One region of the Kutzneria viridogrisea DSM 43870 genome, then DNA from elsewhere that is predicted to be linked to it. Evidence: predicted binding sites of a transcription regulator. Region 1 holds the regulator's gene; the other holds the start of a gene.
What was found. Region 1 encodes HspR, which represses chaperone genes until heat shock. Its sites were predicted from a motif close to ANNTTGAGTNNNNNNNACTCAANNT; they were not measured.
Positions count from the first base shown of each region.

Region 2: the regulator HspR is predicted to act here: its motif matches at 3,583-3,607, upstream of lon (endopeptidase La).

Region 1 covers NZ_CP007155.1:9,663,301-9,671,800, forward strand. The annotation lists gene KALB_RS42540 (MarR family winged helix-turn-helix transcriptional regulator) at 45-482, opposite strand; gene KALB_RS42545 (MarR family winged helix-turn-helix transcriptional regulator) at 494-967, opposite strand; gene KALB_RS42550 (pyridoxamine 5'-phosphate oxidase family protein) at 1,002-1,679, opposite strand; gene KALB_RS42555 (FAD-binding oxidoreductase) at 2,065-3,168, shown strand; gene KALB_RS42560 (heat shock protein transcriptional repressor HspR) at 3,295-3,720, opposite strand; gene dnaJ (molecular chaperone DnaJ) at 3,717-4,907, opposite strand; gene grpE (nucleotide exchange factor GrpE) at 4,932-5,552, opposite strand; gene dnaK (molecular chaperone DnaK) at 5,549-7,411, opposite strand; gene KALB_RS42580 ((Fe-S)-binding protein) at 7,714-8,500, shown strand, end outside.
Region 2 covers NZ_CP007155.1:8,221,827-8,230,326, reverse strand. The annotation lists gene KALB_RS35670 (FAD-dependent oxidoreductase) at 1-370, opposite strand, end outside; gene KALB_RS35665 (TetR/AcrR family transcriptional regulator C-terminal domain-containing protein) at 441-1,157, shown strand; gene lon (endopeptidase La) at 1,201-3,564, opposite strand; gene KALB_RS35655 (SAM-dependent methyltransferase) at 3,753-4,565, shown strand; gene KALB_RS35650 (amino acid permease) at 4,693-6,198, shown strand; cobalamin riboswitch at 6,231-6,302, shown strand; gene cobN (cobaltochelatase subunit CobN) at 6,360-8,500, shown strand, end outside.

The DNA of each region.
Region 1 (8,500 bases):
TTTGTCGACAAGCCGGAGCGCCAGCCGCCGTCCGAGTGATCCGCTCAGTCACCCAGGTGGGCCCGCAGCGCGGCGGTCAGCGCCGCCAGCACCCGGTTCGCCTCGCCCACGCTGTCCTCGTCCCAGTCCACCAGCGCCTGCTTGATCAGGTCGGCCTGCCTGGTGCGCCAGCCCCGCAGCACCTCGACCCCGCGCTCGGTGGCGCTGATCAGCGCCACCCGGCCGTCACTGGGCGAGGGCCGCCTGCTGACCAGGCCCGCCGCCTGCAACTGGGCGATCTGCCTGCTCACCACCGAGGTGTCCACGACCCGGTGCTCGGCCAGGTCGGACACCCGGCACTCCTCGCGGGCCACGATGTCGGCCAGCAGCCCGCCCGCCGCGGGGTGCAGGCCGAACTCGTCGTCCCAGAACCGGGTCTTGATCGCGTGCTGCACCTGGCTCAGGCGCATCAGGTTGCGGATCAGCTCCAGCGAGCTCTGCACCGACGGCTCCATCAGAGTGCCTCGTTCAACCTGCTCAGCAGGCTGGAGAAGGTCCGCACGTCCTCGGTGGACCAGTCGGCGAACTTCTCCCGCAGCCGCTGCCTGCGGTCCTGGCGGATGGCCTCCAGCCGGTCGTGCCCGGTGCCGGTCAGCTGCACGATCCGGGCCCGGCCGTCGGCCAGGTCCACCGCGCGCTCCAGCAGCCCGAGCTCCTCAAGGCGGGCGATCTGCCTGCTCACCGTGGACTTGTCCAGCCCGGTCCGCTCCACGATCTCCGCGGCACGGACCGGGCCCGCGTCGAACAGGTGCAGCAGCAGGGCGTACGAGGCGGAGTCCAGCCCGGGGTGCACCTCCGCCGCGAGTTGCAGCGAGATGCTGCGCGCACGGCCGAACAGCACCGACAGCTCGCGTTCCACCGCCTGGGCGGCTTCCCTGCGATCAGCTGCGTCCTCGTCACCCACGGGGTCCTCCTGTGCCTTGAGCACGAAGAACGGTAGTGGCCCGAGGTGTGGGTGCTGTCTAGTGGGCGGCCCAGGCGTGCCTGCGCTGCCCGTTCACCCCCTTGGCGCGGAAGTAGTCGCCGCCCTTGGGCCGCGCCTCGTCGGTGCCCCAGTCGCGGGTCCGGTCCACCGGCACCATGCGCGGGATGTGCTTGCGGCAGTGGATGTAGGCCTCGTCCACGTGCAGCACGACCCAGCGCTCGGGGGTGCGCCCGCGCTCGGCGGCGACGGGCAGGCCGGGGTGCTGGACCCGCAGTTCGGCGTCCTCCACGATGCGGGCGCTGCCGTTGACGTGCAGCCCGATCAGGTCCGAGACGAAGTCCACCAGCAGCATCGCGACGTGCGGGTTCTCGCTGATGTTGCCCAGGCTGGCCATCACGCCGTTGCCCCGGTACTCCGGGTACGCCAGCTCGCGCTCGCCGAGCACCTGCACGAAGCCCGCCGACCCCGCGCGCAGGGAGACGTCGCAGTCGCCCTTGCCGTCCGCGGTGCCCACGAAGGCCATTTCCATGCGCCCGATGAAGGCGCGCATCTCCTCGTTGAGGTGGTCGAGCACCTGGTCGGCGTAGAAGCGCTTGGCCCGGTCCTGGGTGCCGAAGGCGCGTTGCAACAGGTGCTCGCCGTGCGAGCCGGGCAGGTCCCGGTAGGACTCGTCCGCGCCGAGCGGGTCCTCGGGAACGGGTGTGAGTCCGGTCACTGACGGGGGAATCGGATCGGACAGTTCCATGCTCAGAAGGTCAGGACCGGCTGTGCCAGTCGGGTGAAGGGGCTCGGGGGTCACGGCACAAACCGTGTCATGTCGAGCGCGCTCTGCACACCCCTGATCACGAGTTCGCTCAATGGCGTGAGGGGCTGTCAACAGTTAGTCATGGTGGTACACCCGAACGTGGCATCAAGTCCCGCAACCAGGAGAAGTCGAGTTAGGGTCCACCCTGTCGGGGGACGGATGCTTGACCACGGGGTGCCTTGCCTGGCGCCCCTGACTACGTGGAGACTGCGCCCGGACCATGACAGCCAACGCCGTACTGAACCCTGTGCCCTCGACAACACCTCACCGCGAACCGCCACCAGGTGTCACCGCGATGGTGCGGATGATTCGCGAAAGCTTCGCGGTGGTCGAGCCCTGCGCGGACGACGTCGCCAAGTTCTTCTACGGGATGCTGTTCAGCCTCGCACCGACCACCCGCGAGATGTTCCCGGTGAACATGGAGGTGCAGCGCAGCAGGCTGCTGCGCGCACTCGTGCACGTGGTCCAGATGGTGGACAGACCAGACGACCTGATCCCCTTCCTGCGCCAACTCGGCCGTGACCACCGCAAGTTCGGCGTCGTGGCCGGGCACTACGAGGCCGTCGGCACCGCCCTGCTCGCCTCCGTCAAGAAGTTCGCGGGCAAGGCGTGGACCACGCAGGTCGAGCGGGCCTGGGCCGAGGCGTACACGATCATGGCCCGGTCCATGCAGGAGGCCGCCGCCGCCGACGAGGGCCCCGCCTACTGGTCGGCCACCGTGCTGGAGCACAAGCGGCTGAGCTGGGAACTCGCCATGGTGCGCGTGCAGCCCGACTACCCGGTGCCCTACCAGCCCGGCCAGTACGTCAGCGTGGAGACCCCGCAGCGCGGCAGGCTGTGGCGCTACCTCAGTCCCGCCAACGCGCCGCGTGAGGACGGCTCGATGGAGTTCCACGTCCGCGCCGTGCAGAGCGGCTGGGTCAGCCGGGCCATCGTGAGCCACACGCAGGTCGGCGACACCTGGCGGATCGGCGCCCCGATGGGGCGGCTCGGCGTGGACCGCGAGTCCGGCAGGGACGTGCTCATGGTCGCGGGCGGCACCGGGGTCGCCCCGATGCGCGCCATCCTGGACCACCTCGCGCAGTGGGGCGAGAACCCGCGCGTGCACCTGTTCGTCGGCGGGCGGACCAGGGAGGACCTGTACGACCTGGAGAACCTCCAGCGCATCGCCATGGGCAACCCCTGGCTGACGGTCGTGCCGGTGGTGGAGTCCGAGCCCGGTCTGCAGGGCGTGGAGCACGGCACCCTGGCCGACGTGGTCACCCGCTACGGCTCCTGGTCGGACCGGGACGTGCTGGTGTGCGGCTCACCCTCGATGATCCGTTCCACGGTGTCCCGGATGCTGGTCGCGGGCACCCCGCTGGACCACATCCGCTACGACCCGTTCACCCTGGACTGACCCGCGAGTCCCGCCCACACGCAACCGAGTCCCGCCCGTAGAACGCCGAATCCCGCGTTCCGGGCGATGTGTGCCGGTTGGAACGCGGGACTCACGTACACCAGAGCGGGACTCGCCGGGGGTGGGCTACTTGTCCTTCGGCTTCCACACGACCAGGGCCGTCTGCTGGCGGATCGGCACCAGGTCGCGACGGTACGAGGCGTGCACCGCCGCGGCGGCGTGCTCGGCGGCGGCGTGGGCCGCGGCCAACTCCTCCATCAGCTCGGTCAGGCGTGACTTCAGCGCGTCCACCTGGTTCTCCAGGTCGATGATCCGCTTGATACCCGCGAGGTTGACGCCCTCCTCCTGGGACAGCCGCTGCACCTCGCGCAGCAGCGTGATGTCCCGCGCTGAGTAGCGGCGCCCACCGCCGGTGGCCCGGCCCGGCGAGACCAGCCCGAGCCGGTCGTAGCTGCGCAGGGTCTGCGCGTGCAGTCCGGACAGCTGGGCCGCCACGGAGATCACGAACACCGGTGTGTCCTCGTCGGCACCAGGGGGGAACGGGAGGCTCATCCTGTCTCACCCTTTCCGAGCAGTTCGTTCAGCTCAGCCCTCGGGTCGTGGTCCTGGGTGGCCTCGGCGTAGGCGCGCAACGCCTCCTCCGCCTTGCCGTCCAGCCGCGAGGGCACCGCGACCTGCAGGGTCACCAGCAGGTCACCCGAGGCGCCCTCCTTGCGCACGATGCCCTTGCCGCGCACCCGCAGGATCCGTCCGCTGGCGGTCCCCGGCTGCACCTTGACGTTCACCGACCCGTCCAGGGTCGGCACGCTCAGTGTGGTGCCCAGCGCGAGTTCCGGGAAGGTCACCGGAACGGTCACGGTCAGGTCGTTGCGCGTGCGCCCGAACACCGGGTGCGGGGTGACGTGCACCCGCACGAACAGGTCGCCGCTGGGGCCACCGTTGCGGCCCGGCTCGCCCTGCCCGGCCAACCTGATCCGCTGGCCGTCGTCCACGCCGACCGGGATGCGCACGGTGAGCGTGCGCGTCTTGGTGCTCACGCCCTGCCCGCCGCAGTCCGGGCACGGGTCCTCGACGATGCGGCCGGTGCCCCGGCAGTCCCCGCAGGGCTCGCTGAACGCGAAGGCGCCCTGGCTGCGGCTGACCAGCCCGGATCCCTTGCAGGTGGTGCAGACCTTGGGCGTGGTGCCCGGCTTGGCCCCGTTGCCGCCACAGGTGGCGCAGGCCGCGGGGCTGGACAGCCGCAGCGGCACGGTGGCACCGCGCACGGCCTCCACGAAGTCGATGCGCACATCGGTCTCGACGTCGTCACCGCGCCGCGCCCGGCTGGCCGCCGACGCCGCGCCGCCCCTGCGGCCGAACAGGCCGCCGAGGATGTCACCGATGCCGCCTGCCCCGCCTTGCTGTGCCCCGCCGAACAGGTCGCCGAAGTCGAAGCCGCCCGCGGAGCCACCGCCGAAACCCCCGGGGAAGCCACCGCCGCCCCCGGGCCGGAAACCACCCGAGGCGAACAGGCTGCGCGCCTCGTCGTACTGCTTGCGCTTCTCCGGGTCCGACAGCACCCCGTAGGCCTGCGAGACCGACTTGAACCGGGCCTCGGCCTTGGTGTCACCGGGGTTGGCGTCGGGGTGCAACTCCCTGGCCAGCTTCCGGTACGACTTCTTGATCTCCTCGGCCGAGGCCTCGGAGGAGACGCCCAGGTCGGCGTAGAAATCCTTGTCGATCCAGTCCCGCGCACTCACCGGGCGCCCCTCCCCTCGCTCGACTTACTCTGCAGCCGCGGACGACTCGCCCGCTGGTTCGTGATCGGTCACCGCGACCAGTGCAGGTCGCAGCACCCGCTCGCCGAGCCGGTAGCCCCTGCGCAGCACGGCCGTCACGGTCGGGCCGCTCACCTCCGGGGAGGTGCTGTGCTGCACGGCCTCGTGCACCGAGGGGTCGAACTCCTCGCCCTCGCTGCCGAACGGCGCCAGGCCGACAGCGGTCAGCACGGTCACCAGCTTGTCGCTGACGGCCTTGAACGCGCCGGTCAGGTCGCCGTGCGCGGCGGCCCGCTCCACGTCGTCCAGCACACCGAGCAGCTCGGTGGTGACCTGGGCCTTCGCGGTGGCCGCGACCAGTTCACGGTCGCGCTCCACGCGCTTGCGGTAGTTGGCGTACTCGGCCTGCAACCGCTGCAGGTCGGCGGTCCGCTCGTCGAGCTGGGCCTTCAGCTCGGCGGCCGGGTCCGCGACCTGCTCGTCAACGGCGTGCCTGCCCGCGGGCTCGCCCTCGCCCGAGGCGGTCTCCTCGGGCTCGGGCTCACGCACCTGGCCGGTGTCCGGGTCGATGCGGCGACGGTCGCGCACCACGACCCGCTCCTCGTTCTGCTCCGGCTGGTCGGTCACTTCTTCGGGTCCTCGTCCACGATCTCGGCGTCAACCACGTCGTCGGCCTTGGCGCCAGCGGCACCGGCAGCGCCGGCGGCACCCGCGGCGGCACCGGCGGCCTCGCCCTCGGCACCCGGCGCGTTGGCGTAGAGCGCGGAGCCCAGCGCCTGCGACTCGGTGGCCAGCTTCTCCACGGCGGACTTGATGGCCGGGATGTCGGTGCCCTTCAGGGCCTCCTTGGCCTCCGCGATGGCGGCGGTCACCTTCTCCTTGGTGTCCGCGGGCAGCTTCTCGTCGTTGTCCTTGATGAACTTCTCGGTGCTGTAGACGAGCGTCTCGGCCTGGTTGCGGACCTCGGCCTCCTCGCGGCGGCGCTTGTCCTCCTCGGCGTGCTCCTCGGCGTCCTTGATCATGCGGTCGATGTCGTCCTTGGGCAGCGCCGAGCCGCCCGTGATGGTCATCGACTGCTCCTTGCCGGTGCCCAGGTCCTTGGCCTGGACGTGCACGATGCCGTTGGCGTCGATGTCGAAGGTGACCTCGATCTGCGGCACGCCCCGCGGGGCGGGCGGCAGACCGGTCAGCTCGAACATGCCCAGCTTCTTGTTCTGGGAGGCGATCTCGCGCTCACCCTGGAACACCTGGATCTGCACGGACGGCTGGTTGTCGTCGGCCGTGGTGAAGATCTCCGAGCGCTTGGTCGGGATCGTGGTGTTGCGCTCGATCAGCTTGGTCATGATGCCGCCCTTGGTCTCGATGCCCAGGGACAGCGGGGTGACGTCGAGCAGCAGGACGTCCTTGACCTCACCCTTGAGCACACCGGCCTGCAGGGCGGCGCCGACCGCGACGACCTCGTCGGGGTTCACGCCCTTGTTCGGCTCGCGGCCGCCGGTCAGCTCCTTGACCAGCTCGGACACCGCGGGCATGCGGGTGGAACCGCCGACCAGCACCACGTGGTCGATGTTGGCGATCTGGATGCCGGCGTCCTTGATCACGTTGGTGAACGGGGCGCGGCAGCGGTCCAGCAGGTCGGAGGTGATGCGCTGGAACTCGGCCCGGGACAGGGTCTCGTCCAGGAACAGCGGGTTCTTGTCCGCGTCCACGGTGATGTAGGGCAGGTTGATGGTCGCCGTGGAGGAGGAGGACAGCTCGATCTTGGCCTTCTCCGCCGCCTCGCGGATGCGCTGCAGCGCCATCTTGTCCTTGGTCAAGTCGATCCCGTTGGAGGACTTGAACTTCTCGACCAGCCAGTCGACGATCCGCTGGTCCCAGTCGTCACCACCGAGGTGGTTGTCACCGGAGGTCGCGCGGACCTCGACCACACCGTCGCCCAGCTCCAGCAGGGACACGTCGAAGGTGCCGCCACCCAGGTCGAAGACCAGGATGGTCTGCTCCTTCTCGCCCTTGTCCAGGCCGTAGGCCAGCGCCGCCGAGGTGGGCTCGTTGACGATGCGCAGCACGTTGAGGCCCGCGATCTGGCCGGCCTCCTTGGTGGCCTGCCGCTGGGCGTCCTCGAAGTACGCGGGCACGGTGATCACGGCGTCGGTGATCTCCTCGCCGAGGTAGGCCTCGGCGTCGCGCTTGAGCTTCATCAGCACGCGCGCGGAGATCTCCTGCGCGGTGTAGGACTTGCCGTCGAGCTCGGTGGTCCACGAGGTACCGATGTGCCGCTTGACCGACCGGATCGTGCGGTCCACGTTGGTCACGGCCTGGTTCTTGGCGGGCTGCCCCACCAGGACCTCACCGTTCTTCGCGAACGCCACGATGGACGGGGTGGTGCGAGAACCCTCGGAGTTGGCGATGACCGTCGGCTCACCGCCCTCAAGAACGGCGACGACGGAGTTGGTCGTCCCCAAGTCGATGCCGACCGCACGCGCCATGGAACTTTCCTCCCTGAACTGTCCTTTTCGCTGCCGGTTGAGCAGCGGCGGCTCAAGTCTCGGTCGTAGCCTATCCGGTCGTCAAACCGGAGTTGAGTCCAACCCGCTCAAGCTTCCTGCTCGTCCAACGTGGAGGAGGGCCTGCGTGTTCCCGGGTAAGGGTGACCTCTGTCACCGAGCGGCACCGAGGCTCACGGATCATGCTCCCCAGGAAGGTGCGACGCGAGCCACGCCGAGTGGTTACTGACGGGTAACCTGGTTTAGGCTCCCGGCACGGCTAGCCGACCAGGAGGGCGAGGAGCATGGGTGCTCTGCAGATCACGCTCGGCGTGATCGGTGTTGGCGTCAGCGTAGTCGCGTGGGGGATGTTCATCGCCGCCGTGCTGCGCATGGTGCGGACGATCCGCATCGGACAACCCGACGCGACCCGCAACGGGCCCTTCGTGCCGCGCATGCGCACCCTGATCAAGGAGTTCGCCGCGCACACCCGCATGGCCAAGGTGCGCACCGTCGCGCCGTGGCACTGGCTGGTGATGTGGGGGTTCCTGATCGGCTCCGCCGTGCTGTTCGAGGCCTACGGCGAGGTCTTCGTGCCCGCCTTCCACTGGCCGATCATCGGGGACTGGGCGGTCTGGAACCTGCTCGTGGAGATCCTCGGCGTCGGCACCGTGGTCGGCGGTGTGGCGCTGGCGATCATCCGCCAGGTCAACCACCCGCGGCGCGCCGACCGGATGTCCCGGTTCGCCGGTTCGAACTTCTGGCAGGCGTACTTCGTCGAGGCCGTGGTCATCATCGAGGGCATCGGCATCCTCGGGGTGAAGTCCTTCAAGGTCGCCAGCGGCCTTGAGGAGCAGCCGCTGTGGGCGAACTTCGTGACCAACCCGATCGGCCACCTGCTGCCGGACAACCCCGACCTGGTGTCGGTGATGGCCGTCATCAAGCTGCTCTCCGGAATGATCTGGCTGGCCGTGGTCTCCAGGAACCTGACCATGGGCGTGGCCTGGCACCGGTTCAGCGCCTTCTTCAACATCTACTTCAAGCGCCGCGACGACGGCGGGGTCGCACTCGGCGCGGCCAAGCCGATGATGA
Region 2 (8,500 bases), 1.4 Mb from region 1:
CGAACCGCGGCTCGCACCCGAGCCGCAGCGCACGATCGTATACAATCGGATCCAGTTGATCTTGCGGTCGCGAGACGCCCTGTGCTGGGCTGAGTCGCCTCATCGGCTCGTCGAGCGTCGTGAGTTGTAGTTTTGTCTCCAACTCGTTGAGGTTCGGTCCGGTCGCCAGGCCCCTGACCTTCGTGGCTGTCTCGAAGTCGACGCCCACTTCCCGGAAGAGCTCGATCGACCTGCTGTTGATGCCGAACGCCCTCGGATGCGTGGACAGCCCGTTCCGGCGCTCGACGAGCACCACTTCCACCCCGCGTCGAGCCAGGAACAGTGCCGTGCTGAGACCGACCGTGCCTGCTCCGACGATGAGTACTCGCATGTCGTCCCCCCGATATGGGTACATCGTTCCCTTGATGGGAACAATGTACCCACTAGGTACTGTGTGCGCCATGTCCGAGGAGTTCACGCTGGTCTGGAGGCGACTTGCCGATCAGCGCAGGCGTCAGCGGCCCGCGCTCAGCATCGATCAGATCGTTCGAACGGCGATTCAGATCGCGGACGCTGAGGGCGTGCAGGCCCTGACCATGCGGCGGGTCGCGACCGACCTCGGATCCGGAACAACCTCGCTGTACCGGTACGTCACCGGCAAGGACGAGTTGCTCGAGCTGATGGTCGATGCCGTGCACGGCGAGTTGGAGGTGCCCGAGCAGCCGTCCGAGGACTGGCGTGTGGACCTCGCGCTGATCGCGCACCGGCAGCGGGCGATGGCCCTGAGGCATCCGTGGTTCGCAACCGAAGTGGGCAGCAGACCGCCGATCGGGCCGCAAGCCCTGCGGTGGATCGAGTTCGCGCTCACCGCTGCCGGCGGGGTCAGCCGGGACATCACTGTGGCTTCGGCTCTGCTGGGTGCTGTGAACAACTACGTGCTCGGCGCGGCCGTCAACGAGTTGTCCGAGCAGGAGGCGCAGCGCCGGACTGGGCTCACCGAGGACCAGTGGCGTGCTGTGGTCGCTCCCTACATCCGCGAGGTGGTCATCGAGAGCGGTGACTTCCCCGAGGCCACGCGTCGGATCATCGACGCGGTCGACCTCAACCACGATGAGCAGTTCGAGATCGGTCTCCAGTGCCTGCTCGACGGGATCGCTGCTCGCGTCACCGGAGCATGACGGAGTGCCCGGTCTCGTGGACCGGGCACTCCACCACGGTTGGTCAGGCGGCGACCGAGGCGTTGGCCACCGCGGGCTCCAGCGCCAGGTCGAGGGCCTCGCGGACGTCACTCACCAGGTGAACGGTGAGCTGCTCGCGCACTGACTCGGGCACGTCGTCGAGATCGGGCTCGTTCCGCTTGGGCAGCAGGACCGTCGTGATGCCCGCGCGGTGCGCGGCGAGCAGCTTCTGCTTGACCCCACCGATCGGCAGCACGCGCCCGGTCAGCGACACCTCACCGGTCATCGCGACATCCGACCGCACCGGGCGGCCCGACAGCAGGGAGGCCAACGCGGTCGTCATCGTGACGCCAGCGCTGGGCCCGTCCTTGGGCACGGCGCCCGCAGGCACGTGGACGTGGACGCCACGCTCCTTGAGGTCGCCGACCGGCAGTTCGAGTTCGGCACCGTGCGAGCGCAGGTAGGACAGCGCGATGTGCGCGGATTCCTTCATCACGTCACCGAGCTGACCTGTCAACGCCACCCCGTTCGCACCCGTCTCGGGGTCGGCCAGCGAAGCCTCCACGAACAGCACGTCGCCACCCGCACCGGTGACCGCCAACCCGGTGGCCACTCCTGGCACGCTCGTCCGCTCCGCCGACTCAGGCGTGTGCCTGGGCCTGCCAAGGTAGTTGGTCAGATCAGCTTCGGAGATCGACACGGGCAGCGCCGTGTCATCCAGTGCCACCTTCGCGGTGACCTTGCGCAGCACCCGGGCGATCGAACGCTCCAGATCGCGCACCCCGGCCTCACGGGTGTACTCGCCGGCGATCCTGCGCAGTGCTTCCTCGTTGACCAAGACCTCGTCACTGGACAGTCCTGCCCGCTCCAGCTGGCGCGGCAACAGGTGATCACGAGCGATGGTGACCTTCTCGTCCTCGGTGTAGCCGTCCAGCCGCACCAGTTCCATGCGGTCCAGCAGCGGTCCGGGGATCGACTCCAGCACGTTGGCCGTCGCCAGGAACAACACGTCCGACAGGTCGAGCTCGACCTCCAGGTAGTGGTCGCGGAACGTGTGGTTCTGCGCCGGGTCGAGCACCTCCAGCAGGGCGGCGGTCGGGTCTCCCCGGTAGTCCGAGCCGACCTTGTCCACCTCGTCGAGCAGGACCACCGGGTTCATCGAGCCGGCTTCCTTGATCGCCCGCACGATCCGGCCCGGCAGCGCGCCCACGTAGGTGCGCCGGTGGCCGCGGATCTCGGCCTCGTCCCGCACGCCGCCGAGAGCGACCCGGACGAAGTCCCTGCCCATCGCCCTGGCGACCGACTCGCCCAGCGATGTCTTGCCCACACCAGGCGGGCCGACCAGCGCGAGCACCGCACCGCTGCGACGCCCGCCGACCACGCCCAGGCCCTTGTCGGCCCGGCGACGGCGCACCGCCAAGTACTCGATGATCCGGTCCTTGACGTCAACCAGCCCCGCGTGGTCGGCGTCGAGCACCGCACGTGCCCCAGCGATGTCGTAGGAGTCCTCGGTGCGGACGTTCCACGGGATCTCCAGCACCGTGTCGAGCCACGTCCTGATCCAGCTCACCTCGGGTGACTGCTCGGACGTGCGCTCCAGCTTGTCCACCTCGGTCAGCGCGGCAGTCCTGACGTGCTCCGGCAGGTCCGCTGCCTCGACCCGAGCCCGGTAGTCCTGCTCCTCGGAGGCCGGCTTGCCGTCCAGCTCCGCGAGCTCCTTGCGGATCGCCGACAACTGCTGGCGCAGCAGGAACTCCCGCTGCTGCTTCTCCATGCCTTCCTGGACGTCCTTGCGGATCGTCTCGGCCACGTCCAACTCGGCCAGGTGCTCGCGGCCCCAGGTCAGCAGCTTCTCCAGCCGGGCGGCTACGTCGACCGTCTCCAGCAGCCAGAGCTTCTGCTCGTCGCTGAGGTACGAGGCGTAACCGGCCAGGTCGGCCAGCGCCGACGGTTCGGTCACTCCCTGCACCGAATCGACGACCTGCCACGCTCCGCGCTGTTGCAGGATCGTCGTCACCAGGGAGCGGTACTCCTTGGCCAGCTCGCGGGTCCGCTCGTCGAGCGCGGGCTCGTCCTGGACCTCTGCCTGCACCCACAGCGCCGCACCAGGTCCGGTGGTACCGGTACCGATGCGCACCCGGGCGGTTCCACGCACGACCGCAGCGCGTTCACCACCGGGAAGCCTGCCGATCTGGGTGATCACCCCGAGGGTGCCCACCGCGCCGTACTTGCCCTCCAGCCGGGGAACCAGGAGCACCCGTGGCTGGTTCGCTCCGGTCTCCGATGCCTGAGCGGCCTCGACCGCCGCGCGGACCTCGGCGTCCGCGAGCTTGACCGGCACGACCATGCCGGGCAGCACGACGACGTCGTCCAGCGGGAGCACCGGAAGCGCCAGTGTTTCGCTCACGTCTTCCACCCTTCACAAAGGTTGAGTCACTACGGCTCAACCATCTGGAGCGGGCTTGTGTTCCCGTGCCCTGTTCGCCCACAGCGAGCACGCCTTCGTGACCTTCTCGGTGTGGACACCACGGCTGCCGACCAGGAGGATTAACACGATCGGGTGAATTCTTTGGTGAGGGCTGAGGGGGCGATCGCATGCACCGCCCCAGGTGGGTACCTGCTGATGTCGACCTGGACCGGCCCAACGCGGCGCGGATCTTCGACTACTTCCTGGGTGGGGCACACAACTTCGCGGTGGACCGACGGGCGGCCAAGGATGCGCTGAGTGGGATGCCGGAGGTCGCTGCCGCGATGCGGGCCAGCCGGTCGTTCCTACGCCGTGCGGTGACGCACCTCGCGGACGCGGGCGTCGACCAATTCCTCGACCTGGGCTCCGGCATTCCGACCGTCGGCAACGTCCACGAGATCGTGCACCGGATCAACCCCGGCGCACGGGTCGTGTACGTGGACAACGACCCGGTCGCGGTGGCGCACAGTCGCACGATCCTGGGAGACAACCCGCTGGCTTGTGCCATCCGTGCTGACGTGCGGCAAGTCGACACGATCCTGGGCAGTCCAGAGGTTGAGCGCATGCTCGACCTGGAACGTCCGATTGGGTTGATCATGGTCGGGGTGCTGCACTTCCTGCCCGACGAGGACGACCCGGTTGCGCTTGTCGACCGCTACCGCCGTGCGTTGGCGCAGGGCAGTTACCTGGCGCTGTCCCACGCTACTGCCGACTTCGTCGCTGACCACGACGCAGCGCAGCTGCGCGCGCTTGGCGAGCTCTACCGTCAAACGCTCACGCCGGTCCACCCGCGGACGGTCGAGGAGATCGCCAAGCTCTTCGCGGGGTTTGACCTGGTCGAGCCTGGAATCGTGCCGGTGAGGCAGTGGCATTCCGAGTGGGTGGAGCGCAACGAGGGGACGATCCACCTCGCCTACGGCGGCGTCGCTCGACGACCGTGACCGCTCCTCACGGGGGTGGGGCTTCGCCTTGGCGATCTTGAACAAGTCTTGACGTGAGCGCCTGTGGATGACTCAATGGTGCGCCAATGGACTGGTTCTGATCCATTTGGAGGCGCCGATGTCCGGCATGTCCGACGACGAGAAGCGGCTGCACGAGCTCGGGTACACCCAGGAACTGCAGCGCTCGATGTCGGCGTTCTCGAACTTCGCCCTGTCGTTTACGATCATCTCGGTGCTCTCCGGCTGCCTCACGCTGTACGGCAACGGCATGAACACCGGCGGCCCGATGCTGATCACGCTTGGCTGGCCGCTCGTTGGGGCGATGACGTTGTTCGTCGGACTCGCGATGGCCGAGGTCTGCTCCAGCTACCCGACCGCTGGCGGCCTGTACTACTGGGCCGCCAAGCTTGCGCCGAGCCGCCCAGCTGCCTGGTCGTGGTTCACGGGTTGGTTCAACTTCCTCGGCCAGGTGGCTGTCACCGCGTCGGTCGACTTCGGTGCGGCCTCGTTCATCAACGCCCTGCTCGACCTGCAGTTCGGCTTTGCCGCATCGCCTCCGCACACCATCTTGATCTTCGGATGCGTGCTGCTCCTGCACGGCCTGCTCAACACGATCGGCGTCAAGTTGGTCGCCCTGCTGAACTCGGTCAGCGTCTGGTGGCACATCCTCGGCGTGCTCGTCATCGTCGGTGCCCTGGCGCTGCTCCCCGAGCACCACCAGTCGGCAGGGTTCGTTTTCGGGCACTTCGTGAACAACACCGGCTGGTCCTCGTCCCTCTACGTGGGACTGCTCGGGCTCCTGATGGCCCAGTACACGTTCACCGGCTATGACGCCTCCGCGCACATGACCGAGGAGACGCACGACGCCGCCAGGTCCGGCCCGAAGGGGATCGTGATGGCCATCCTGGTCTCGCTGGTGGCCGGTTGGGTGCTGCTGATCGGAATCACCTTCGCGATCCAGGACTACTCCGGTGAGGTGGGGACGGCCACCGGAGTGCCGCCTGCGCAGATCTTCATCGATGCCATCGGTCTGACCGGCGGGAAGCTGCTCCTGCTCGTGGCCATTGGTGCGCAGCTGTTCTGTGGCATGTCCTCGGTGACCGCGAACTCCCGCATGATCTACGCGTTCTCGCGTGACGGCGCGCTGCCGGGGGCACGGATCTGGCATCGGATCAATCCCAGGACCAAGACGCCGACCAACGCCGTCTGGCTGGCGGCCGGTGGTGCGTTCGTGCTTGGGCTGCCGTACCTGTGGAACAACACGGCCTACGGCGCGGTCACCTCGATCGCGGTCATCGGATTGTACATCGCATACGTTGTGCCGACCTTCCTGCGGCTTCGGCAGGGCAAGCGATTCGAACGCGGTCCATGGCACCTCGGGCGCTTCAGCGTCCTGGTCGGCAGCGTCGCTGTGGCGTGGGTGGTGTTCATCTCGATCCTGTTCATGCTCCCGACCGTGAGTCCGATCACTGTGCAGAGCTTCAACTACACGCCGATCGCCGTGCTGGTGGTGCTCGGGTTCGCGGGAATCTGGTGGTTGGTGTCCGCGCGCAAGTGGTTCACCGGGCCGAAGGTGCAGGGCAGTCCGGAGGAGTTGGCCGCAATCGAGCGCGAACTCGACTCCCTGGCCTGACTACGATGAGCCGACCAGACGGCGGTGGACGCGAGGAACCCGGTGCGAGTCCGGGGCGGTCGCGCCACTGTGATCGACCCACGCGGGTCGGCAGCCAGAGACTCGACCACCGGCCGTGACGTCTCTACCCGGGGCGCGGGACCCCGAGGAGGGTACGGCTGATGACTTCGCGCGTCCTGCTGCTGTCCACCGCCGACACTGATCTGCTTGCCGCCAAGGCGTCCGGAGCCAACTACCAGGTGGCCAATCCAGCTCGGCTGGAACTGGACGAGTTGCCGCCGCTGCTCGAAGGCGCTGATCTCGTGGTCGTGCGGCTGCTCGGTGGTCTCCGAGCCTGGGAGGAGGGGGTGGGCGTCCTGCTCGCCTCGAACCTGCCCGTGGTCTGCCTCGGCGGCGAGGCGACACCCGATGCTGAGCTGATGGCCCTGTCCACTGTGCCGGCCGGAGTCGCGACGCAAGCGCTTGCGTACCTCGTGGAGGGCGGCCCTTCCAACCTTCGTGAGCTGGCGGGGTTCCTGTCTGACACCGTTCTGCTGACCGGTGAAGGGTTCGAAGCACCGACCGCGATGCCGGTGTACGGCGTGCACGGCGAACGGAAGACCGAAGCCGGTCGGCCGACCGTCGCTGTCGTGTTCTACCGAGCGCACGCGCTCGCGGGGAACACCGCGTTCATTGACACCTTGGCCGATGCCATCGAGGCAGCGGGTGCGAACGCCCTGCCGGTGTTCTGCGGTTCGCTTCGTGGGCTGAGTGACACCGAGTCCGCTGGCCTGCTGGCAGTGCTGGGACGGTGCGATGCGATCGTGGCAACGGTTCTCGCCGCAGGCGGGGCGGTAGCGGCGGACGCGGCCGCAGGCGGGGACGAGGATGCCTGGGATGCGGGCGCGCTGGCCTCGCTGGACGTTCCCGTGCTTCAGGGGCTGTGCTTGACCTCCTCGCGTGCGGCGTGGGCGTCGTCGGATGCGGCACTGTCGCCGATGGACGCTGCGATGCAGGTGGCGATCCCGGAGTTCGACGGCAGGCTGATCGGAGTTCCCTTCTCGTTCAAAGAGAATGGTCCCGACGGCATTCCGGTCTATGTCGCCGACCCGGAGCGTGCTGCCCGCGTGGCAGGTTCCGCGGCGGCCATGGCCAGGCTGCGGCACGTGCCCAATGCGGACAAGCGCGTGTCGATCGTGCTGTCCTCCTACCCGACCAAGCACTCGCGCGTTGGTAACGCGGTCGGCCTCGACACCCCGGCGTCTGCGGTGATCCTGTTGCGGCAGATGGCCGAACACGGCTACGACCTGGGCGGACTCGATGTGTCCGAACTGGACGGCGACACGCTGATCCACCAGTTGATCGCAGCTGGTGGACATGATGTCGACTGGCTGACCGAGGAACAGATGGCCACGGCGGCGATCCGCGTCCCGGCCAGCACCTATGCGGCGTGGTTCGGTGCACTTCCGGAGTCGATCCGCGAGTCTGTTGCCGAGCACTGGGGCGAGGCACCCGGGCAGCTGTACGTGACCGACGACGAGATCTACGCAGCTTCGCTGCGATTCGGCAACGTGATCCTGATGATCCAGCCGCCCCGTGGCTTCGGCGAGAACCCGGTCGCGATCTACCACGATCCTGATCTGCCGCCTTCGCACCAGTACCTCGCGGCTTACCGCTGGCTCGAGCACGAGTTCGGTGCGCACGCTGTGGTCCACCTCGGCAAGCACGGGACGCTTGAGTGGCTCCCAGGCAAGGGGCTTGGGCTTTCCGCGGAGTGCGCTCCGGATGCCGTGCTCGGCAACCTTCCTCTGGTCTACCCGTTCATCGTGAACGATCCCGGTGAGGGCACGCAGGCCAAGCGCAGGGCACACGCCACAGTGGTGGACCACATGATCCCACCCATGGCTCGCGCCGACACCTACGGCGACATGGCCAAGCTTGAACAGTTGCTCGACGAGTACGCCACCGTGCAGGCGCTGGACCCGTCCAAACTGAGCACGGTCCGGGGGCAGATCTGGGAACTGGTCACCAGCGCGAAGCTCCACCACGACCTGCACACTGAGGACCAGCCCGACGAAGACGCGTTCGACGACTTCGTCATGCACATCGACGGCTATCTGTGCGAGATCAAGGACGTACAGATCCGGGATGGGCTGCACCTGCTCGGCCGAGCGCCGCAGGGCGAGGAACTCGTCAACGACGTGCTCGCCATCCTGCGTGCCCGCCAGGTCTTCGGCGGAACGGTCGGTGCAGTTGCCGGACTGCGTGCGGCGTTGGCCGGCCACTTCGGCCTTGACGAGGACGTGTTGCTCGCTGACCCAGG